DNA from 2 places in the Saccharopolyspora hattusasensis genome. Region 1 is predicted to be linked to the other one. Evidence: riboswitches for the same ligand, from Rfam matches in the RefSeq annotation. Region 1 holds a riboswitch; the other holds the start of a gene.
The links. A riboswitch is a leader RNA that binds a small molecule or an ion and turns the genes downstream of it on or off. The one in region 1 is predicted to bind glycine.
Positions count from the first base shown of each region.

Region 2: another riboswitch for glycine. It lies ahead of gcvT (glycine cleavage system aminomethyltransferase GcvT); the one in region 1 lies ahead of gcvH (glycine cleavage system protein GcvH).

Region 1 is NZ_JBPCDC010000001.1:3,096,145-3,107,622, reverse strand. Features, by position in the region: gene ald (alanine dehydrogenase) at 1-923, opposite strand, end outside; gene ACRXBZ_RS14070 (PucR family transcriptional regulator) at 1,293-2,849, opposite strand; glycine riboswitch at 2,963-3,067, shown strand; glycine riboswitch at 3,068-3,165, shown strand; gene gcvH (glycine cleavage system protein GcvH) at 3,216-3,587, shown strand; gene ACRXBZ_RS14060 (L-serine ammonia-lyase) at 3,615-4,970, shown strand; gene ACRXBZ_RS14055 (hypothetical protein) at 5,323-5,520, opposite strand; gene ACRXBZ_RS14050 (DMT family transporter) at 6,120-6,437, opposite strand; gene ACRXBZ_RS14045 (SDR family NAD(P)-dependent oxidoreductase) at 6,478-7,218, opposite strand; gene ACRXBZ_RS14040 (TetR/AcrR family transcriptional regulator) at 7,349-7,987, shown strand; gene ACRXBZ_RS14035 (hypothetical protein) at 8,042-8,563, shown strand; partial or broken gene ACRXBZ_RS14030 (MarR family winged helix-turn-helix transcriptional regulator) at 8,599-8,902, shown strand; partial or broken gene ACRXBZ_RS14025 (hypothetical protein) at 8,930-9,010, shown strand; gene ACRXBZ_RS14020 (DUF202 domain-containing protein) at 9,229-9,558, opposite strand; gene ACRXBZ_RS14015 (YidH family protein) at 9,560-9,952, opposite strand; gene ACRXBZ_RS14010 (SSI family serine proteinase inhibitor) at 10,051-10,458, opposite strand; gene ACRXBZ_RS14005 (MFS transporter) at 10,745-11,478, shown strand, end outside.
Region 2 is NZ_JBPCDC010000001.1:2,399,147-2,410,624, forward strand. Features, by position in the region: gene ACRXBZ_RS10535 (phosphoenolpyruvate hydrolase family protein) at 1-442, opposite strand, end outside; gene ACRXBZ_RS10540 (Tm-1-like ATP-binding domain-containing protein) at 439-1,653, opposite strand; gene ACRXBZ_RS10545 (ribbon-helix-helix domain-containing protein) at 1,664-1,861, opposite strand; gene ACRXBZ_RS10550 (hypothetical protein) at 1,982-2,137, opposite strand; glycine riboswitch at 2,553-2,661, shown strand; glycine riboswitch at 2,662-2,763, shown strand; gene gcvT (glycine cleavage system aminomethyltransferase GcvT) at 2,879-3,982, shown strand; gene glyA (serine hydroxymethyltransferase) at 4,008-5,288, shown strand; gene ACRXBZ_RS10565 (amino acid permease) at 5,499-6,881, shown strand; gene ACRXBZ_RS10570 (HNH endonuclease signature motif containing protein) at 6,942-8,294, opposite strand; gene ACRXBZ_RS10575 (DedA family protein) at 9,187-9,858, opposite strand; gene dacB (D-alanyl-D-alanine carboxypeptidase/D-alanyl-D-alanine endopeptidase) at 9,980-11,478, opposite strand, start outside.

The DNA of each region.
Region 1 (11,478 bases):
GTGTTCGGCACCGCGCCCGGCATGTTGGCCACGCAGTAGAACACCGAGTTGTGCACCCGGTACGTCGGGTCGTCGTGCGTGGTCGGGTGAGAGTCGGCGAAGCAGCCGCCCTGATCGATGGCGATGTCCACCAGCACGCTGCCCTGCTTCATCTCAGACACCAGGTGGTTGGACACCAGCTTCGGCGCCTTCGCACCCGGGATCAGCACGGCACCGATGACCAGGTCCGCGGCCCGCACCGCCTGCTCCACCGAGTACCGGTTGGACGTCACGGTGCGGATTTGGCCGTGGAAGTCGCGGTCGATCTCGCGGAGCTTGTCGACATTGGTGTCGAGCAGCTCGACATCAGCACCCATGCCCATCGCGACGCGCGCGGCGTTGAGGCCAGCGACGCCACCGCCGATCACCACGACCCGCGCCGGGTGCACGCCGGGAACACCGCCCGGCAGCACGCCGCGGCCACCGCTGGGGCGCATCAGCGAATAGGCGCCGACCTGCGGGGCGAGACGCCCGGCGACCTCGCTCATCGGCGCCAGCAGCGGCAGGCTGCCGTTGGCGGTCTGCACCGTCTCGTAGGCGATACCGGTGACCCCGGACTTCAGCATCGCGTCGGTCAGCTCGGCGGAAGCCGCCAGGTGCAGATAGGTGAACAAGACCTGGTCCCGGCGCAGCCGCGGGTACTCCTCGGCGATCGGCTCCTTGACCTTGAGTACCAGCTGGCCTTCCGCCCACACCTCCTCGGCGGTGGGCAGCACCTTCGCGCCGGCCGCGAGGTAGTCCTCGTCGGGGATCGAAGAGCCCGCGCCGGCGTTCGTCTCCACGAAAACGTCGTGGCCGCGGGTGGTCAGCTCGTGCACGCCCGCAGGTGTGATCGCGACCCGGTACTCGTTGTTCTTGATCTCGCGCGGCACTGCGATCTTCACGGCGGAATCCTTTCGTCTCCTGTTGCGCACAACAATCCGCTGCCACTGCGGGGGGCGCATCATTCCCGCCGAATGAGATTGCCCCGCGCGCTTTGTGCTCGCAGCACAAAGCCCGTGGAGCGCCGATCCAGCGCGCGGACGGGGGCACGGACGGGGGCACGGACGGCGGACATGGCAGGAAGGTTCCCTTCCTCGCAACCGACCGGCAGCCCGGCGAAAGCAAGGGAACCGTCCTGCCACGAATGACAGGAAGGTTCCCTTGCGCACGTCACCGAGGGGCTCTGCCGCCCGGCTGTGACAGGAAGGTTCCCTTGTTCGAGCCCTGGGCGAGCTCGCTTGGCCTTGGGTGACAGGAAGGTTCCCTTGCTGTCAGCCGTGCTGCGCCCATCGGTCGGCGAGCAGCTGCGCGAACAGCGCGGAGCGGACGTTGGGGTCTTCGAGGTCGACTTCCACGAGTTGGGTGAGCCGCTTCATCCGGTACCGGAAAGTGTTCGGGTGCACGCGCAACTCGCGGCTCGCCTGCCGGGGATCGCCGGGGTGGCGCAGCCACGCGTGGAGCGTGGCCAGGTATTCGGTGCCCTGCGTTCGGTCGTGCTCGCGCAGCACCGGTAGCGGGCCGAGGGCACCGATACCGGCGTCGGTCGCCGCACCGGCCATCCGGCTGAGCACCAGCAGATGCCAGTTCTCCTCGTACACCGCCACCCGTTGCTGCAGTTGGCCGGTGCGCAGCAAGCTGATCAGCTCCTCGGCTTGCGACCGCGACTGGGGCAGCTCGGCGACCGCCACCGCGGTGCCCACCGCGATCAGCGGGCGCGGCGAAACGTCGTGGGACGTGAGCGCTGCCCGCAGATCCGGCCAGCCGCCCGCGCGCCCCCGGTCTGGCACCAGCGCGTAGAGCATGGTGCCGATCTCGGTGACCAGCGGGCGCCGCCCGATTCCGCGCGTGATCCATTCCCACATCGCCAACCGGTGCCCTTCCGCGGGGCTGGCGGACGGGGGCATTTCGATGGCGACGACCCGGTGCGCTTCGGCGGGCACCGCTAGCTCGTTCGCTGCCGCCCGCCAGCCTTCGCCGCCCTCCAGCAGCAGCCGCACCTGCTCGGCGGATCGGCGGCGCTCCGCGTCCGCCACCGCACGCCACCGCAGCAGTTGCAGCGCGACCAGCGGTGCGGTGTCGGCGAACGCGGTGGAGCGTTCTTCGGAAACCTCGCCGGGGACCACAGCCCACATCGAGCCGAGCAGTTCACCGCCCATCCGGATCGGCACCACCAGCCGGGGCAGGGTGCCGTCCTGCTGGGCGGGCACGAAGATCGCCGAACTGCCCTTGCTGAGCTGGCGGAACGTGCCGCGGGCGCGGAACTTGGCGAGCACGTCGTCGGGCTGCCGCCGGCCCATGATCGTCGAGATCCGCGCCGGGTCGGTGAGGTCCTGCCGGGCGGAGTAGGCCAGGACCTGGGAGCGCGCGTCCTCGATGGTGACCGGCGCGTCCACCACGTCCGCCACCGCGTCGGCGAGCCGGAACAGGTCCCCGACCCCGGTGCTGGACGCGTCGGCCTCCTCGATCTCGGTCCCGGCCAGCGCGGCACGGATCAGCCACACCAACTGCGCCCACGCCGTGCCAGGGCGGACCTCGACCAGCGCCACCCCGGCGTCCCGGGCTGCCGCGGCCACCGCGTCGTCCGCCGAAATCGGCGGTTTGAGAAGCACCGCCGCGGCACCCTTCGCGCCGCAATCCCTCGTCAACGCCACCGCGTGCTCGCGGTCCGGGATGGCCACGCCCAACACGAGGTCGCCGCCCGCCGCCGTCGGCGGCTGATCGGGTTCGGCGATGACGACGTCCCCGACGCACACGATCGGTTCCGGGGCGACCACGGTCCGCAGCAGTGTGGGGCCGACCCGCTCGACCAGTGCCCGGATGTCCAGCATCACCGGCCTCCTGAATACCTCGGGCCGCCTCCGTGCGTTGTGGGGGAGGGCATTGACACCAGGACTGGCCCGTTTATCGTTGCTGAGCACACCGACAATCGCATACCGGCCCTCGACCCCGTGCGGGAGAGACCCTGCGAGCTCACGCCGAGCCCCCAGGGCGCCGAAGGAGCAAGACTCCCCACAAACTCTCAGGCACCCATGACCGTTCGGGCGAGGCAACTCTGGAAAGCGTGCGTCTCATCGACGCTCCACCCACGGTGCAAGCCGCGAGGCCCGCGGCGAAGCTCTCAGGTTCCGCAACAGAGGGGGAGGCCCAGCCACCACGGGCACGAGTGCCCCCCGACTGCCTTGGAGCCTCCCGACATGTCCCTGCCTGCGCACCTGCGTTATTCCGAAGAGCACGAGTGGATCGAGGACCGCGACGAGCTGGTCCGCATCGGCATCACCCAGCACGCCGCGGACGCGCTCGGCGACATCGTCTACGTGCAGCTTCCCGAGGTGGGCGACAAGATCGAAGCGGGCCAGGCCTGCGGGGAACTGGAGTCCACAAAGTCCGTCAGTGACCTGTTCGCCCCGGTGACCGGCGAAGTCGTGGCGCTCAACGAGTCCGTCGTGGACGACCCGGCGCTGCTCAACGCGGAGCCGTTCGGCGACGGATGGCTGCTCGAAGTGCGCCCGACCAGCACCGGTTCGCTGCTCACCGCTGAGCAGTACGCCGAGCTGATCGCGGAGTAACGGGCCAAGCGAGGTAGGAGGCGGTCAATGGCGATCAGCGTCTTCGACCTGTTTTCGGTGGGTATTGGGCCGTCCAGTTCGCACACGGTTGGTCCGATGCGCGCGGCGCGGTTGTTCGTGCAGCGGTTGCACAGCGCGGGCCGGTTGCCGCAGGTCGAGCGGATCAAGGCGGAGTTGTTCGGGTCGTTGGGTGCGACCGGGCATGGGCACGGTAGTCCGAAAGCTGTGCTGCTGGGTTTGGAGGGGCACAGTCCGGAGACTGTTGATCCGGCGGCGGTGGAGGGCCGGGTCACCGAGATCCGTGAGTCCGGCCGGTTGCGTTTGGATGGGGTGCAGGAGATCCGGTTCATCGTGGACCGTGACTTGGTCATGCACCGGCGCAAGTCGTTGCCGTTGCATCCCAACGGGATGCGCTTCGCCGCGTTCGGTGCCGATGATGCCGAGCTGGACAGCGCGGTGTTCTACTCGGTGGGCGGTGGCTTCGTCGTCGACGAGGACGCTACCGGCACTGATCGGATCAAACCGGACGAGACCGCGGTGCGGTACCCGTTCCGCACGGGTGTGGAACTGCTCGCGCGGACCGAGGAGTCAGGGCTGCCGATCAGCGGTGTGATGCTGGCGAACGAGTTGTCCTGGCGTGGTGAGGATGCCGTGCACAAGGAGTTGCTCGGTATCTGGCAGGTCATGCGTGAATGCGTTGACAACGGCTGCCGCAACTCCGGTGAGCTGCCCGGTGGGCTGAAGGTCCGTCGTCGGGCGGCGGAGCTGGCGGCTTCGTTGACCGAGCGCGACGATCCGCTGGAGTGGGTCACGCTGTTCGCGCTCGCGGTCAACGAGGAGAACGCGGCTGGTGGGCGGGTGGTGACCGCGCCGACCAACGGTGCGGCCGGGATCGTTCCTGCGGTCCTGCATTACTACACGCGGTTCGCGCCCGGCGTGGATGATGCTGGTGTCGTGCGGTTCCTGCTGGCGGCGGGTGCGGTCGGCGTGTTGTTCAAGGAGAACGCGTCGATTTCGGGTGCGGAGGTCGGTTGTCAGGGCGAGGTGGGTTCCGCGTGTTCGATGGCTGCTGCCGGTCTCGCTGAGGTGCTGGGTGGAACGCCGAGACAGGTGGAGAACGCCGCGGAGATCGCGATGGAGCACAACCTCGGGTTGACCTGCGACCCGATCGGTGGGTTGGTGCAGATTCCGTGCATCGAGCGCAACGCGGTCGCGTCGGTGAAGGCGATCACGGCTGCGCGGATGGCGTTGCGCGGCGACGGCAGCCATTTCGTTTCGCTGGACAAGGTGATCAAGACGATGCGGGAGACCGGCCGGGACATGAAGGTCAAGTACAAGGAGACGGCCCGCGGCGGCCTCGCCGTCAACGTCATCGAATGCTGACCCTGCCGCGCGACCAGCGCGAGCACGGGAACCTTCCTGCCACCATCCGCCGGAGAGCTCTGCCACGTGAGCATGGGAACTTTCCTGTCACCTGGTGTGCGGTGAACGTGTCCAGATGCCAGCGGTGGAGTCCTTCTGCCGTCGGCATCGGCGTGCCCGTTGGTGCGAGGATGGGAACCTTCCTGTCACCGCCGGGCCGCCGGAGAGCTCTGCCGCGGGAGCATGGGAACTTTCCTGTCACGACTCGGCCCGGGTTCGTGAGGATGGGAACCTTCCTGTCACCGGCCTTCGTCGTCCCAGCCGAGGCGGGCGACCAGGCCGGCCCGGGTTCGTGAGGATGGGAACCTTCCTGTCACCGGCCTTCGTCGTCCCAGCCGAGGCGGGCGACCAGGCGCGGCGTGTCGACGCCGGCGCAGAGCACGACGTGCCGCGCGTGGTAGATCGCATCGGCCTTCTGGAACTCGACCGTGCCGTTGTCCAGCACCAGCAGGCTGTGGATGTCGTTGGCGACGATGTGGTCGCCGACCGAGCCGGCCAGCGTCTCGATCATCGCCCGCCGGATTGCCCCGACCCGGGGCGCGCCTGCCGTCGAAGCACTGCACGTCGGCGCCGCGCCGCAGCAGGCCGTCCGTGGTGGACAGCCCGAGTACCCCGGCGCCGATCACCGCGATGTGTCCAGTTACCTCTTGTGCTCAGCCATTTCCCGCTCCTCCAGCCGATGCCGTCGTCTGGCTCTCCTGGCGGCAGCCGGATCCCAGGATGCTTGGCCACCCCCGCCGCGACATCACGTGTTCTCGGGAGCAGCGAAGCGACGATGCCGCCTCGCGCTGGGCGAGGCGGCATCTCCTGTAGGGGAGCGGAGAATTTAAGTGTCTGCAGTGGTCGATTTGCTGTAGGCAGCATGCCTGCGACAGGGCGGGTTCTTGCCTTTGAAACGGCGAAGCCGCTTAGCGCAACTAAGCAACTTGCACCGCCGCGGGTTCTCAGACTGTGCCCACCCCGTCGGGGTTCTTGGCGAGGCCAGTCCGCGAAGCCGCGTATTGGTCATACGTAAGCCGGGGCTCCCGGAGGCCAGGCGGCGTCTGTAATTCCCGCAGGGGGGACGCCACCTGCACCGCTAAGCAAAGCGAGTTCTCACGGTCTTCGCGATCAGCCTTCCACGAACTTGAGTCCGGCTATGCCGACCACGATCAGCCCGAGGAAAGCCAGCCTGGACACCGTCATGGGTTCGCTCAGGAAGACCATCCCCACTGCAGCGACGCCGACGGTGCCGATGCCGACCCAGATCGCGTAGGCGCTGCCGACCGGCAGCTCCTTCAGCGCCACCGAAAGCATGCCGAGGCTGATCATGGCGACGGCGATGCCCAGCACCGCCGGCCACACCCGGGTCAGGCCTTCGGCGTGCTTCAACGCCAACGACCAGACGATCTCCAGCAGGCCCGCTACGACGAGGATGACCCAAGCCATTGCTGCTTCCCTTGTTCCAGAAGGTGAACGCACGCCGCCGTCAGGCGTTGGCGCCGGCGTCGACGAGGATGCCGGTGCCGGTGATGTTGCGACCGCCCTCGCCGGCCAGGTACGCGACCGCCGCCGCGATGTCGGCCGGGGCGTTGTAGCGGCCGAGGGCGGTCAGGGCGCGCTCGGCGTCCGCCTCCTCGCCGTCGGCCGGGTTCATCTCGGTGTCGGTGGAGCCCGGGTTCACCAGGTTGACCGTGATGCCGCGCGGACCGAGGTCGCGGGCGAGGCCCCTGGTGAAGCCGGTCAGCGCCGACTTGCTCAGCGAGTACAGGCTCAGGCCGGGGCCGGGAGTCCGGTCGGCGAGGTTGCTGCCGATGCTGATGATCCGGCCGCCCTCGGGCAGGTGTTTGACGGTGGCCTGCACCGCCACGAACACCGCCCGCACGTGGATGCCGACCGTCTCGTCGAACTGCTCCAGCGTCAGTTCGTCGATGGTCGCCCACGGGAAGATCCCGGCGTTGTTGACCAGGATGTCCAGCCGGCCGAACTCCGCGACCGTCTGCTCGACGGCGCTGGTCACGGCCGCTGCGTCGGTGGCCGGGGCCGCGAACGCCGCGCCGCGTCGGCCGGCTCCCTTGATCTTGCCGACCACGTCGTTGGCCCGGTCGGCCGAGGTGTTGTACGTGATCGCGACGTCGGCACCGTCCGCGGCCAGTCGCTCGGCGACTGCCGCACCTATGCCGCGGGCACCACCGGTGACCAGCGCGACCTTGCCGTCCAAGCCCGTCATGAAGCCCTCGATTTTCTGTGTCGAACGATATATAAATGGCTATCATCGCTACCCTCGGGTGTCAACAAGCCCGCTGGGAAAGGTGTGAAGCGGTGCGGGACCCGCGCCGCCTTGGGAGGAGGGGAAGCCGATGTCGCCACGTGGGCGCCCGCGCAGCTTCGACCGGGAGGCCGCCCTGCGAACCGCCATGGAGCTGTTCTGGGAACGCGGCTACGAGGCCACGTCACTGAGCGACCTCACCGGCGCGATGGGGATCAGTTCGCCGAGCCTGTACGCCGCGTTCGGGTCCAAGGAGGACCTGTTCCGGGAAGCGGTCGCGCTCTACAACAGCGCCGACGAGGCGGTCGGCGAAAGGCCGTTGCAGCGGCAGCCGACCGCGAGGCGAGCGATCGAAGCCATGCTGCGCGACAACGCCGACGCATACGTGGATCCGAACACTCCACGCGGATGCATGGTGGTGCTGGCGGCCACCAACTGCACTCCGGAGAACAGGCGGATCCGGGATTACCTCGCCGAATGCCGGAGGGACGATTTCCGCGCCGTGCAGGCCAGGTTGGATCGCGGCATCACCGACGGGGATGTGCCACCCGGTGCGGATCTGGAGACGATCGCCTCCTTCTACCTGACAGTCCTGCAAGGACTGTCCATCCAGGCCCGGGATGGGAGTTCCCGCGAGACCATGCACGCGGTCATCGACTGCGCGATGCTGGCCTGGGACGGGATGGTGGCCGCGCCGGTGGAGAGCCGCGATGGCTCATTATCGGTCTGAACCGGTGGCCGGACACCGACGGGGGCCGGTGCCCGGCGCGCACTCCAGCCCGCGATGCTGCTCCTCGGGCTCACGGAAGCGCTGCACACCGTTGGCGAGCACTCGCGCGTCCTGGAGCACACGGTGTTCGCCCTGCCCCGCGCGAAAGCGGGCTCGCTGGTGCGTACCGAGCTGCTCGCGATGCACGCGCACGGACTCACCTCGATCGGCGATCTGGAGGCGGCGTCGGCGGCAGCGACCAACGCGGTTCACGTCGCGAACCGCGCGAGAACACACGGCGCGCTGGTGCGCGGGACGGGCGGGCGGAGCAGAGTTTCCCTTGCGCAGGGCAATATTCCCGCCGCCATCCGGTACGCGACCGAAGCCGTGCGGCTCGGTGACCGCGCCGACGACGTCGGGCGGACCCGGCACCCCAGGCTGCACCTCGCCGCCGCGCTGACAGCAGCCGACCGCCTCACGGAGGCCGAAGAGGAGCTGGCCAAGGACGAGCAGGACGTCGCCGAACTGGAGACGGTGTGGTCGCAGCCGCCGCGCTACCTGTGCCGGGCCGCAACGGATCGGTTGTGCACAACTTAATTTGGCGCTGCCTTGTTCGGGCGGACGAGTCGCCGTTGGCCTTGGACCGGCCGGTGTGCGTCGCGCTGTACAGCGCTTCGCGAGCGTTCACCGGCTTGTACCGGCCGCTTCTGGAGGAACTCGGGCTGACCTATCCGCAGTACCTCGTGATGCTGGTTGCTCCGGGAACGCGAGTCGGTGACGGTGAAGGAGCTCGGCGCCGCCCTACGGCTCGACTCCGGCACGTTGTCGCCGTTGCTGAAGCGACTGGAGGCGCGCGGTCTGATCGTGCGCCAACGCAGCCTCATGGACGAGCGGTCCGTGGCCGTCGCGTTGACGGCCGACGGCTCGCAGCTGCGGGGGTAGGCTCGGTGCATCCCGGACCAGATGGTGTTGGCGTACCCCGAGCAGCTCTTCGCCGCCGGGTACGCGGCGTGCTTCCACAGCCCGCTCCAGCTGGTGGCGCGCCGCGCCAAGGTCGGCATCACCGATTCGTCGGTCACCGCCCAGGTTCGGCATCGGTCGCAACGGCGACGGCGGCTTCGGCCTCAGCGTCGGCCTGGTCGTCGACCTGCCAGGCGTGCCGCGCAAGCAGGCGCAGGACCTCGTCAACCCGGCGGACGAGGACTGCCCGTACTCGAACGCGATCTGCGGCAACGTCGAGATCGAGCTGCGGGTCGCCTGACTCAGGTGAACAGCACGTAGATCAGGCCGGAGCAGCCGGCGAGCACCGACAAGGCGGCCGCCGCCGCGGGTAGCGCCCCGCCGGGCAGCGGGGTCTCGGCGCGCAGCCCGCGTTCGATCCGGAGGTGCCGTCGCCAGGCGAGCCAGCTGATGGCGGCCCCGAGCGGCAGGGTGAGCGCGCCGCAAACCGCCGCCGCGAGGGTGCTCTCGTGCGCGATGAGCCGCAGCAGCACCAGCAGGCCGACGACGAAGGTGAGCGCGGTGCGCAACCACGCGAGCGTGGTCCGTTCGATCTGCAGCCCCGGATCCCAGGGCCCGCTGGGGTTCTCCACGTCAGAACCCGGACACGAACAGCAGGACGCAGGCGGCGATGCCGATCGCGCCGAGCCCGTAACCGATGACCGGCGCCAACCGCGGCGCGGGCAGCGGCCGACCGCGCCGCAAAGCCCGCTCGGTAGCTATCCACCGGGCGAAAGCCGTTGCGCTGCAAAGCACCCCGCCCAGCAGCAGCAGGACCGCCAGCGCCGTCCGCAGTGGACTCGCCTGGCCGGTGGCCGCGTTCAGGGCCTCGATGCCCACACCCCCGGCCATCAGGGCCAGCGCGGTGCGGATCCAGGCCAGGAAGGTGCGTTCGTTGGCGAGGGTGAACCTCGGGTCTGGGTCGGAGCCGTCCCGGTACAGCCGCCGTGGCCAGCGCGAATCGCGGTCTTCAGGGTCGGTCGCCATGGGCTCACGGTAACCCTCCCGGACCGTGGGACGAGAGCCCTTGTCCGTCGGTCGCAGCCGGTGCCGGGCCCCGCACGCAGCGGGGCCCGACCGCGGCATCAGAAGGAGAACACCTTCCCAGTAGCAGCGCCGGCCACGCAGTCGTTCGGGAAGGTCTTCTCGAAGGTGACCGGCTTGCCCTGCCACCTGCCCTTCGCCGAAAGCGTCACCGGTTTGTAGTTGAGCGGGCAAGCGGAGTGCTCGGTGGTGAGCTTCGTGAAGTCGCCGTTGGCGTCCTTCAGCGCCTGACACGCGTCATTCGCGTACGGATGCGATCCGCCGGTGGGCTCGCAGGTCAGGAACGCGGTCCTGATGTCCTCGCGCGCCTCGCCGCGGATCGACAGGTTCATCATGCTGCCGTGCGCCGACGACGCGGGTTCCGCGTTCGCGAGCGCCGGTGCCAACGCGGTGCCGACCAGAGCCGCGGCGGCGAGGCAGGTCCGGGCGATGAGCCGTTTTGCAGCCATCTCGTCATTCCTCCTGGGTTTTGAGTGACGATTCGCTTCTCTTTATCGCCGAAGCCGAGGAAACCGCGGCAGATGCGACGGCAGATCACTGAAACGTGGTTCGCCCGAACAGGTTTTCGTCACGACCCGTCACGAAAAGGCGTGGTCAGGCGGGAGAGGTAGTCGCCCACAAGCGGTGAGCTGCTCGATAAGGTGGTGGACCTTTCGGCGATCACTGCTCATTGCTGAGTGGGACCACGTGACGCCCGGTGCCCCTTCCCGGCGTCCGCAACAGACAGGAGGCCTGATGGCGACGGTACCCGCGGGGCCGGACAGCGCCACGGTGCGCAAGGCGGCGTTCGCCAGCGCGGTGGGCAACACCATCGAGCTGTACGACTTTCTGATCTACGGCACCGCTGCGGCCGTGGTGTTCAACAAGCTGTTCTTCCCCGTCGGTGACCCGTGGGTCGGGTCCCTGCTCGCGTTCGCCACGTTCGGCGCAGGCTTCCTGGCGCGACCGCTGGGAGCGGGCGTGATCGGCCACTTCGGCGACGTGGTCGGGCGCAAGCTGATGCTGGTCATCACGCTGAGCGTGACCGGCGTGTGCACCGCGGCGATCGGACTGCTGCCGACCTACCAGCAGGTCGGGATCTGGGCGCCGGTGATGCTCGTGGTGCTGCGGCTGGTGCAGGGCTTCTTCCTCGGCGGCGAACAGGGCGGCGCTGTGCTGATGGCCGTCGAACACGCGCCGCCGCACCGGCACGGCTGGTACGGGGGATGGACCTTCCTAGGATCGCCGAGCGGCATGTTCCTGGCCACCGGCGCGTTCGCCGGCGCCACCGCGATCTCCGGGGACGCCATCCTCACCTGGGGCTGGCGGGTTCCGTTCCTGGTGAGCCTGGTGCTGGTGGGAGTGGGCCTGTACGTGCGGCTGCGGCTGGCCGAAAGCCCCGAGTTCGCGAAGATCCGGCAACGCGGCGAGCGCGCCCGGCTGCCCGTTGCCGAAGCGTTCTCCCACTCGTGGCGTCAGATCCTGCTGTC
Region 2 (11,478 bases), 700 kb from region 1:
GTTCGACCTCCAGGCCGTAGCCCATTCCGGTCTCCTCCAGGTTCGCCCGGAAGGTGCCGTCGATGAGCCCGACGGTCGGGAAGTTCTGGATCCCGGCGAACCCGAGGTCGCGCAGCTCGCGGAGGAACCGGTCGCGCAGCATGAACGGGTCGGTGCCGTTGACGCCGGCCAGCACCGGGGTGTGCCGCACCACCGGCAGCACCTCGCGGGCCATCTCCACCACGACGTCGTTGGCGTTTCCGTAGGCCAGCAGCCCGGCCAGCGAACCGCGCCCGGCCATCCGGTAGCGGCCCGAGTTGTAGATGACGATCAGGTCGATGCCGCCGGCCTCTTCGCACTTGGCGGACAGGCCGGTGCCCGCGCCGCCGCCGACGATCGGCTCACCGCGCTCGGCCTTGGCGCGGAACCGGCGCATCAGTCCGGCGCGGTCGAATCGGCTCATCGTGCCTCCTGCCTGGTTCGCTCGGCGGATCCGGTGATCTCCCGGAACGCCGCGACCAGCGCGGCGGCGAACTCCGGATTGTTGATGTTGTGCGGCACCCGCTCGACGCGCCGGTCGGCGGTCTGCCGCACCCGGCTCTCCAGCGTCTCGAAGAGGACCGCGTCCGCGCCGGGATCGCAGAAAGGCTGCCCCGGTGAGTCCAACATGGACACTCCGCCGGCCGGGAGCAGGAACCGCACCGGGCCGTCGCAGGCGTTGAGCTTGCCTGCGATGAACTCCGCGATCCGGCGGCACTCCCCTGCGGACGTGCGCATCAGCGTGACCTGCGGGTTGTGCACGTACAGGTTGCGGTCCCGGTACTGCGGCGGAACGGTTTCCAGCGCGCCGAAGTTCACCATGTCCAGGGCGCCGCACGAGCCGACGTAGGGCACTCTGGTCCGGGCGATGGCGTCCAGGCGCTGCTCCCCCGCGCTCATCACGCCGCCGGCGATCAGGTCGCAGACCTCGGTGGTGGTGATGTCCAGGACGGCGCGCACCAGGCCGTCGTCGACGAGCTTCTCCATGGCCCGACCGCCGGTTCCGGTCGCGTGGAACACCAGCGGGTCGTGGTCGGCGGCCAACTGCTCGGCTACCGCGGTCACGCACGGCGTGGTGACGCCGAACATGGACAGCGCGACGGCGGGCTTGTCCTCGGCCGCTGGCAACGGGTGGGTCACCGCGCCCAGCAGCGCGTGCGCGGCGTTTCCCAATACCTGGCGGGAAATCCGGTTCAGCCCGGCGACATCGGTGACCGACGGGAACATCGCGATGTCGGTGGCGTCCACGTAGGGCGAAACGTCGCCGGAGGCCACTGTGGACACCATGACCTTGGGCACGCCGACCGGCAGCGCGCGCATCGCGGGCGTGATCAGCGCGGTGCCGCCCGAGCCGCCGAGCCCGATGACCCCGTCGACGTCCTGCGCGACCAGGAACCGCTCGAACGCCGCGGCCATCGCGGTGACGGCCGATCCCCGCTCGCCGGTGAACACCGCGTCGGCCCCGTCCGGGTGGTGCGCGGCGACCTCGGCGGCCGACACGTCGGCGTCGGAACTCCCACCCGCGGTGGACAGGTCCACGGTGATCACGGGGTGCCCGCGGGCGATCAGCCCGGCGACGTAGAGCAGCTCAGCGGCCTTAGTGTCGAACGTCCCGGCGACGTACGCGCTGCCCACCACTAGTGCGTCACCGGGACAGCAACTCCAGCAGCTCAGCATCTTCCGCGAGGAATCGGCGCACCTGGTTCGCCCGGAACTCCTCGTGGCGGGCAAAGTACTCGCGCAGCGCTGCCACCGCGATCTCGTGCATCGACCGGCCCTCTCGCTCGGCTACATCGCGGAGCTTCGCGTTGTCGTCGTCGTTAAGCCGCAGAGTCGTGGCCATTCCGGCATGGTATCGCGTGGTATCCGCTGATACCACATGCCCTTGGGGCACGAGAAGACCCCCGGCGCCTGGGGTTCTTGGGTTCTAGCGGGCACCGGGGGCCTTCGTCGGGGTTTTCGGTCAGTGGCCCTTGCCGCCCTTGCCGAAGAACTTGTTCTTGACCTGGTCGATCTTCTCCTTGTTCTTCGGGTCGGTGGCGTACTTCTTGGCCTGGTCGATCACCTTGCGGCCCTGCGGGCTGCTGGCGAAGTCGGCGACCTTCTTGAACAGAGACATCGTCGCTCCCGGCGGTTCGGAGTCACGGCTGTCACCAGGCTACCGACAAAACGGGCAGAGGTCTTCTCGCGAGGACAGCCCCGACGTGGCGTATCCCGCACCGCTGCGCAAAACGAGCCCGGAAACAGAGTGAGTGGAGCCCAAGAGCCGAGTTCCGCGGAAGCACGGAAGGTTTGAGCGAAGTCCAGGGAGAACTCGGAGCGTTCACCGGACGGCAGCAGGGCCACCCAGGGGAACTCCTCGGAGAGCATGTCGATCAGTTCGTCCGGCGACAACCGCGCAAACGCGGCACGCACCGCGCGCGCCGCCGTCACGGCGCCTTCCGACGCCCCGACGGCCCGGTCCTACCCGCCCGGTTGACTGGGTCACGTTCAGTTCGTAGCGTCGGCGTTCGCACAACCGAATACCGCGCCGATGACGTCGTGCGGGAGAGACTCCGGCCCCCGAGCAACCTCGGGAGACCGGAGCGCCGAAGGAGCAATACTCCCCAGCAAACTCTCAGGCACCGGCACCGCACGGCACCAGGCGAACACGGAGAAAAGCAGGAGCAACGCGCTTCTCGCCCACGGTGCAAGCCGCCCCTCGCGGGGTGGCGAAACTCTCAGGCCAATGACTCCGGGGAGACCGCCCGACCAGCGCAAGCCCGCGCAGGTCGGGGTCGAGGTGTCCCCGATAAGGTTGGGCGCAGTGAGCTGACCGGCCCTCGACTGCCGACCGGCGCCCACCAGGAGGAGTCGCACCATGTCGTCGCCACGACAGACGCCCTTGCACCGAGTACACGAAGCCCTCGGGGCGACATTCACCGAGTTCGCCGGTTGGCGGATGCCGCTGCGCTACTCCGGCGACACCGCCGAGCACAACGCGGTGCGCAACAGCGCCGGCCTGTTCGACCTAACCCACATGGGTGAGATCCGGATCAGCGGCCCGCAGGCCGCCGAGGCGCTGGACTACGCGTTGGTCGCGAACGCCTCCGCGATCAAGCCCGGCCGCGCCCGCTACACGATGATCTGCAACGCCACCGGCGGCGTGCTGGACGACCTGATCGTCTACCGGCTCGGCGAGCAGGAGTTCCTGGTCGTGGCCAACGCGGCGAACGCCGCCGTGGTCTCCGCCGAACTGGCCGAGCGGCTCGGCGGCTTCGACGCCGAGCACCAGGACGTCTCCGACGACTACGCGCTGATCGCCGTGCAGGGCCCGAACGCGGTCGCCATCCTCGCCCCGCTGACCGACACCGACCTCGCCGAGGTCAAGTACTACGCGGGCTACCGCAGCCAGGTCGCAGGCAAGGACGTGCTGCTGGCGCGTACCGGCTACACCGGCGAGGACGGCTTCGAGCTGTTCACCGCGCCCGGCGACGCGGAGGCCGTCTGGCAGGCGCTGACCGAGTCCGGCGCGCAGCACGGCCTGCAGCCCGCCGGGTTGTCCTGCCGCGACACGCTGCGGCTGGAGGCGGGCATGCCGCTGTACGGCAACGAGCTGTCCGCCGACCTCACGCCCTTCCAAGCCAGCCTCGGCCGGGTGGTCAAGCTGGACAAGCCCGGCGACTTCGTCGGCAAGGACGCGCTGGCCGCCGCCGCGGAGAAGCCCACCGAGCGCACACTGGTCGGGCTGAGCACCGACCAGCGCCGGGCGCCCCGGCACGGCTACCGCGTGCTGGACGCCGACGGCGCCGAGATCGGCGTCGTGACCAGCGGTGCCCCGTCGCCGACCCTCGGCCACCCGATCGGCATGGCCTACGTCGACCGCGACCACAGCGAACCCGGCACCCAACTGCAGGTCGACATCCGCGGCAACAACGTCGCGGTGCAGGTCGTCGAGCTGCCGTTCTACCGCCGCAATGCCTGACGAGATCGAACCAGGAGGCAACACCATGTCGACACCGGACCTGTTCAATGACCAGCTGGCCGCGGTGGATCCCGAGGTGGCGGCGGCGGTCGGCGCCGAGCTCAACCGCCAGCAGACCACGCTGGAGATGATCGCTTCGGAGAACTTCGCACCGCAGGCGGTCCTGGAGGCGCAGGGCTCGGTGCTGACCAACAAGTACGCCGAGGGCTACCCGGGGCGCCGCTACTACGGTGGCTGCGAGCACGTCGACGTCGTCGAGCAGTTGGCCATCGACCGCGTCAAGGAGCTCTTCGGGGCCTCCTACGCCAACGTGCAGCCGCACTCCGGGGCGCAGGCCAACGCGGCGGCGATGTTTGCGCTGCTCAAGCCCGGCGACACGATCATGGGCCTGGACCTGGCCCACGGCGGTCACCTCACGCACGGCATGCGGATCAACTTCTCCGGCAAGCTCTACAACGTGGTGCCCTACCACGTGCGCGCCGACGACCACCGCGTGGACATGGACGAGGTCGCCCGGCTGGCGCGGGAGAACAAGCCGCAGCTGATCATCGCCGGCTGGTCGGCGTACCCGCGGCAGCTGGACTTCAAGCGGTTCCGCGAGATCGCCGACGAGGTCGGCGCGTACCTGATGGTCGACATGGCGCACTTCGCCGGTCTGGTTGCCGCCGGGCTGCACCCGAACCCGGTGCCGCACGCGCACGTCGTCACCACCACCACGCACAAGACCCTGGGCGGCCCGCGCGGTGGCGTGATCCTGTCCTCGGACTCGGAGTTCACCAAGAAGTTCAACTCGGCGGTGTTCCCCGGCCAGCAGGGCGGGCCGCTGGAGCACGTGATCGCCGGCAAGGCGGTGGCGTTCAAGATCGCCGCCGATGAGGAGTTCGCCGACCGGCAGCGCCGCACCGTGGAGGGCGCGCAGATCCTGGCCGAGCGGCTGCTGGCCGACGACGCCGCCAAGGCCGGTGTGCAGCTGGTCTCCGGCGGCACCGACGTGCACCTGGTGCTGGTGGACCTGCGCGACTCCGAGCTGGACGGCAAGCAGGCCGAGGACCGGCTGCACGAGATCGGCATCACGGTCAACCGCAACGCGGTGCCCAACGACCCGCGGCCGCCGATGGTGACCTCCGGCCTGCGCATCGGCACCCCGGCCCTGGCCACCCGCGGCTTCGGCAAGGACGACTTCACCGAGGTCGCCGACATCATCGCCGAGGCACTCAAGCCCGGCTTCGACGAAGCCGCCAGCGGCAAGCTCCGGGCCCGCGTCGAAGCCCTCGCCGCCAAACACCCCCTCTACCCGAACCTCTGATCGGAAAGCTTTGCCAGGAGAAGAACGCCGCATTTCGGCCACGATGACCGAAAAGCGGCGTTCTTCCTGTTTTCGATCCTAAGTGGACCATGATGGAACGGGAAAAGGCCGTATTCCAACTGGTTCAACCCCCCTTGCGGGCCCTCGCCGGATGCCGGATTATCTGCGCAGTTTCGGCGAAACACGCTGGCGAGTAAGGGGTCCACTTCGATGAGCCAACCAGTGGCCGAGGAGTACCGGAAGGATCTGAGTTCCCGGCACATCAACATGATCGCGATCGGCGGGGCGATCGGGGTCGGCCTGTTCCTCGGTTCAGGCAAGGCCCTGCACCAGGTCGGCCCCGGCCTGATCCTGATCTACGCCATCGCCGGGCTGATGATCTTCTTCGTGATGCGGGCGCTCGGCGAGCTGTTGATGTACCGACCGGTCAGCGGGTCGTTCGCGGAGTACGCGGGCGAATTCGTCGGCCCGTGGGCGAAGTTCGCGGTCGGCTGGGGCTACTGGCTGGTGTGGATCGTCACCGGCATGGCCGAGATCACCGCTGTCGGCAAGTACTTCCAGTTCTGGTTCCCGACGATCCCGCAGTGGATCCCCGCGCTGGGAGCACTGATCGTGCTCAGCGGGGTGAACCTGATCGCGGTGAAGCTCTTCGGCGAGTTCGAGTTCTGGTTCGCCCTCATCAAGGTGCTGGCCATCATCGGGCTGATCGTGCTGGCCGCGGCGATCCTGGTGTTCGGCTTCAGCGACCTTGGCGACACCGCGGCGCTGAGCAACATTTGGTCCCACGGCGGGCTGTTCCCCAACGGCATGGCCTCGTCGCTGCTGGCGTTCCAGATCGTCATGTTCGCCTTCGTCGGCGTCGAGATGGTCGGCCAGACCGCCAGCGAGAGCAAGAACCCGCAAAAGGTGCTGCCGCGGGCGATCAACTCGGTGATGTGGCGGATCCTGATCTTCTACGTGGGCGCGCTAACCGCGCTGACCGCGCTGGTCCCGTGGTTCCAGTTCCCGACCAGCGGTAGCCCGTTCGTGCAAGCGTTCACCCTGATCGGTATCCCGGCGGCGGCCGGTGTGATCAACTTCGTGGTCACCACCGCGGCGCTGTCGTCGTGCAACAGCGGCATCTACTCCACCGCGCGGATGCTGCGCACGCTGTCCGAGGACAGCCAGGCGCCGCGCTCGGTGGGGGTGCTCAGCGGCCGGGCGGTGCCCTCACGGGCCATCGGCGTCACGTTCGGCGCGATGCTGATCGGCGTGGTGCTCAACTACTTCGTGCCGGAGCAGGCGTTCACCTACATCACCAGCGCCAGCACCGCCGGTGCCATCTTCACCTGGGCGATGATCTTGATCGCGCACCTGGGCTACCGGCGCAAGGTCGCCCGCGGCGAACTCCAGGCCGCACCGTTCCGGATGCCGCTCGCACCGTACTCGAACTACGTGGTGCTGGCCTTCCTCGCGTTCGTCGTGGTCCTGCTGGCCTTCGACGCCGAAACGCGCATCGCGCTGTACATCACACCCGTGCTCGCGATCGCGTTGGTGATCGGCTACCTGGCCGCGCGCAACAAGCAGCCGCGGAGCGAAGTCACGCGCAGTTGACGAACCGGGTCATGGCCTGGAGTCGCATGAACCCAACGCGCCACCACCCCAATCTGAGCGTCACGAATCGCCCGCCGGGCCCCGTGGTGCGGGGATGAGGTCCCGGAGGTATTCGCGGTGCTGGGCGGGTAGCGCTCTGCCACCTGGTCGTGGTGTTCGTTTGGGGTCCACTGTGGGTGGTGGGATGAACGCGGGTCGCCCACCGCGCATGGTGATTTCCCATCGCTGGTTGTGCAGGGTCCGGTGGTGGTGACCGCAGAGCATCACCATGTTGCCCAGCTCGGTGGCTCCACCGTCGGCCCAGTGGGCGAGGTGATGTGCTTCCGGGGTTCCCGGCGGCCGGTCGCACCCCGGGAACGCGCACACCCCGTCCCGCTGCAGCAACGCCGCGCGCAGATGGGCGGGCGCGGTCCGCTTCGCCCGGCCCACGTCCAGCGGGAGCCCGTCCCCGTCGAGGACCATCGGCAACACCTCGGCATCGCAGGCGATCCGTCGGGCGTTCTCGGCGGTGATGGCCCGTTCGGTGTTGAGGGTCCCGGGCATACCGGTCTCGGCGGCGACGAACCCGAGCCCCTTCTTCAAATCCTCGAAATCGATAGAGATCGTCAGGTGCGGGCGCTGCCCACCCGTGCGCGGAACCCTGTCATGATCCAGCGCCAGGTCCAGGATCGCGGCGAACCCGTCGGCGTTGCGCTGCCCCACCGTGCGCGGGTCCTTCTCCCCCTCCACCTCCGGACGGGGAGCGGCCAGCGGCTGCATCAGCGCTGCGAACTTCGCGCCGGTCTCGCGGTCGAGGCGGGCTTTGACGACGGTCATCCCGTCCCGGGCAACGGTGTAGTGCAGCTCCCGTGACTCGTGCTGGTCTTCCTCGTCGTCGTAGGCGCCGTCCTGGTCCAGCAGATAGCGGATGCGCTCGGCGAGCTTCTCCAGCTCACGAGGCGTCATCATCCGCGCATACCCGGCCAGGGTTGATTCGACCTCACCGACCTGATGGCAGCGGGCATACTCCGGCAGGCGACGGACCCCGTCCACGATCACCCGCGCATGCTCCAACCCGATCGCACCCTCGGCCAAAGCCGCGGCGGTCTCGGGTAGGTCGGCGGGCATGACCTCGCCATACAAGCTCTGCCGGTCCTCAACATTGCGGGCGACCTTGACCCGGGTTTTCGCATCACGCGCATCGATGTTGAGCAGCCCCTGCAGCCACACCTGCGTCGACCGGAACCCCAACTCGGCATACACACCACGGTGGTCGGCTTCGGCGATGCACAGCAACTGCTCCATCATCAACACCCGCATCCCCTCCTCCAGTTCACGGATACGGGCGGCGAGTTCAGCATCCGTGCACGACACCGCCGACCGGGCACCAGCGGTGCCGACGGCCGGATCCTGGGTGTTCAACAGCGGTGTCATACCAAGTATTCTCCCGCATTAGAACGCCTGTTCGCACGTCTTTTATGGTCACTTGATCAGGTGAAACACCCGCCCCAAAGCCCAAAAACCCAACCCGAGCGGAAGCGAAACCACCGAAAACCACGACACAGCACCGAAAACCAGGGCACGCCGAAGGCGCCACCCACCCACCACCACACCACCAGCACGAGCATCGTGAGCGATTTCATGCGCTACAGCCCCGAAAACCACGCACGGACCACCTCGGGAACGCAGCGATCACCACCACCCCCACCCCAAGCCGAATGCCCAACCGAGACGAACCCCCGAACCCCGCACCCCGCACCCCGCACCCCGCACCCCGCACCCCGCACCCCGCACCCCGCACCCCGCACCCCGCACCCCGCACCCCGCACGAGCATCGTGAGCGATTTCATGCGCTACAGCCCCGAAAACCACGCACGGACCACCTCGGGAACGCAGCGATCACCACCACCCCCACCCCAAGCCACCCCCAGTACCCCGCCACCCCGCAACGCAAAGCCCCACCCCGCCAGACCACTCCTGGCCATCCCCGTGACACAAAGCCGAACAGGGGCTGCGGGACGGATGTCAAGCCGTTCACCCCCGAAGGGGCGGCCGAAGGCCGGGCTTGACCTCCGGCCCGCAGCCCCCACACTCCACCGACACGGGGATGGCCACCTACAACAGAACCCCAAAAGCCCCAACCCCCACCAAACCGGCCAACCCCAACCCCGCCCAACCCCTCCAAACCCGCCAAACCGGCCAACCCCAACCCCGCCCAACCCCTCCAAACCCGCCAAACCGGCCAACCCCCACCCCCACCAAACCGGGGCCCTCACCCCCAAAAGAAAGAGACACCCCCAACCCGGGTGCCCCTCACCGACGACCCTCAAGCCGCGGACTCAACGTCCGCCAGCTCACCGCCGGCGCGCTCCTCCTCGACAACGGCCCGCCGCGCCCGGTTCCGCCGAAGCAACCAAACCCCAACCCCAACGGCCACGACGAGCACGATCAAAACCCAACTGGCCCGCCCCAACATCTCCTCGATGTACTTGGCCGAAGCCCCGGCGGCCCATCCGATGCTCACGTGCGTCGCGGACCAAGCAACAGCTCCAGCCAACGACGAGACGAAGAACCGCCCGTAGGACATCCCGCTGGACCCGGCGGCAGCGGGCATCAAGGTCCGGACCACGGGCAGGAACCGGGCCACCAGAACGGCCCCGATACCCCACCTGCACAACAACGTCCCGGCCCGATCCCAATGCTGCTGACCAAGCTTGCGCACAACCTTGGTCTCGCGCATCTTCAGCCGATACCGACGCCCCAACCAGAACCCGATGTTGTCGCCAACAGCCGCGCAAACCGCGACGACCGAAGCTAGCACGATGAAGAACCCCACATCGGTCACCGCGGCGGAGGCGACCAGCAAACCGCTCTCCCCGGGCACCAGGAAGCCGAGCCCGATGGTGCATTCGCCGAGCACCAATGCCCCGGTCACCAGTACCAATAGCGGCTTCGGCAAGCCTGCGACGACTGCCAGAATGTCGCTGATGAAGGTCACGGGGCGGGCTCCTACGCTCGCGTGCTGGCTGGACGCTTTCACGCTACCGGCGTAACCGCACCCCGGTCTCCGGAATGTCCCTTAGCCTCACCTGAGACCGGGCCCACACCGCCCCTCAGGGTCAGCAGGCCTTCACCCACGAGCATTCGAGGGCGCTTTCGTCCACCCGCGTGCCCGGATCGTCCACCCGCGTGCCCGGATCGTCGACGTGCGTGTGCGACTGCGGCACGTGCACCCGGCCGCGCGGCTGGTCGTCGGCGCCGTTGTACTCGGCCAGCCGGATCGCGATCGCGTCTTCCAGGTCCTTCGGCGAGCTCGTGAGGAAGTCGTTGAACACCACCGAGAAGACCAGGTCGCGGCCGTTTGCGGTGGTGACGTAACCGGACAGCGACGTGACTCCGGTCAGTGAGCCGGTCTTGGCGTGCACGTTCTTCTCGGCCGCGGTTCCAGCCATCCGGTTGCGGAGCGTTCCCCCGACCATGCGGTCCGCGACCCCGGCCACCGGCAGCGCGTCGTACCAGGGCCGGAACCAGGCCCGCTCGCGAGCGTTGTCCAGCAGCACCGTCAGCTGTTCCGGCGTCACTTGGTCCATCGTGGACAGTCCCGAGCCGTCCACCATGCGCAGTACCGCGGGGTCGATGCCCAGACCGCTCAGCTTGCCGGTCAGCACTTCGAGCCCGGCCGACCAGCTGCCGTCACCACGAATCTCCCGCCCCATCGCCTTCACCAGGACTTCCGCATGCCCGTTGTTGCTCAGCTTCAGGAACGGCACGAGGAGTTCCCGCAGCGGGATCGACTGCCGCGAAGCGAGCTTCCGCCCACCAGCCGGCACGGTGCCCTTCCCCACTCCCCGGATCGTCACGCCGTGCGCGGCCAGTGCACGCGCGAAGACGTCCGCGGCGTACCCGGCGGGGTCCGGAACCGTGGTGAAGTCCTCGAACGGCTGCGCGCCGACCGGGACGGTCCCGCTCACGACCACCCGGGAACCGCCGTGCTCGCGCGCCACGGTCACATCGGGTTCGCCAGCCGCGGCCGAGGTGGTGGTCCGGTTGTCGATCTGCACCACCCCGGTCGCCGGTTCCAGTTGCACCGCTGCGGGCTGGCCTTCGGCGGTCGGGCTGACCCGCACGATCGCGGTTCCGGCGTCGAAATCGGTGTTCGGCGCCACCGTCAGCGCCGAGACCGGGGCGGCGTAGTAGTACGGCTCGTCGTCCCAGGCCCAGCCCGTGCCCAGCGGCACGTCGTCGAACCAGCTGGAGTCGGTCAGCAACCTCCCGCGCACCAGCCGGATCCCGGACGCCACGACCTGTTCCGCGAGCCGGTCGTAGTCGGCCGCGAGCAGCGTCGGGTCACCGGTTCCGCGCAAGTAGAGGTCGCCGCTGAGCACCGGACCCAGCTGCGGAGCATCGGTCACCACATCGGTCTGGAACCGGTATTCCGGCCCCAGGGCTTCCAGAGCCGCGGCAGAGGTGAGCAGTTTCGCGTTCGACGCCGGGGTCGCGCGGTCCGCCGCCTGCCGGCTGTAGAGCACCTCGCCGGTGGCCGGGTCGCGCACCACTACGCCGGCGTGCGAGCCGTTCAGCCGCTGGTCGGCGAGGATGTTGTCGAGGTCGATGCGGA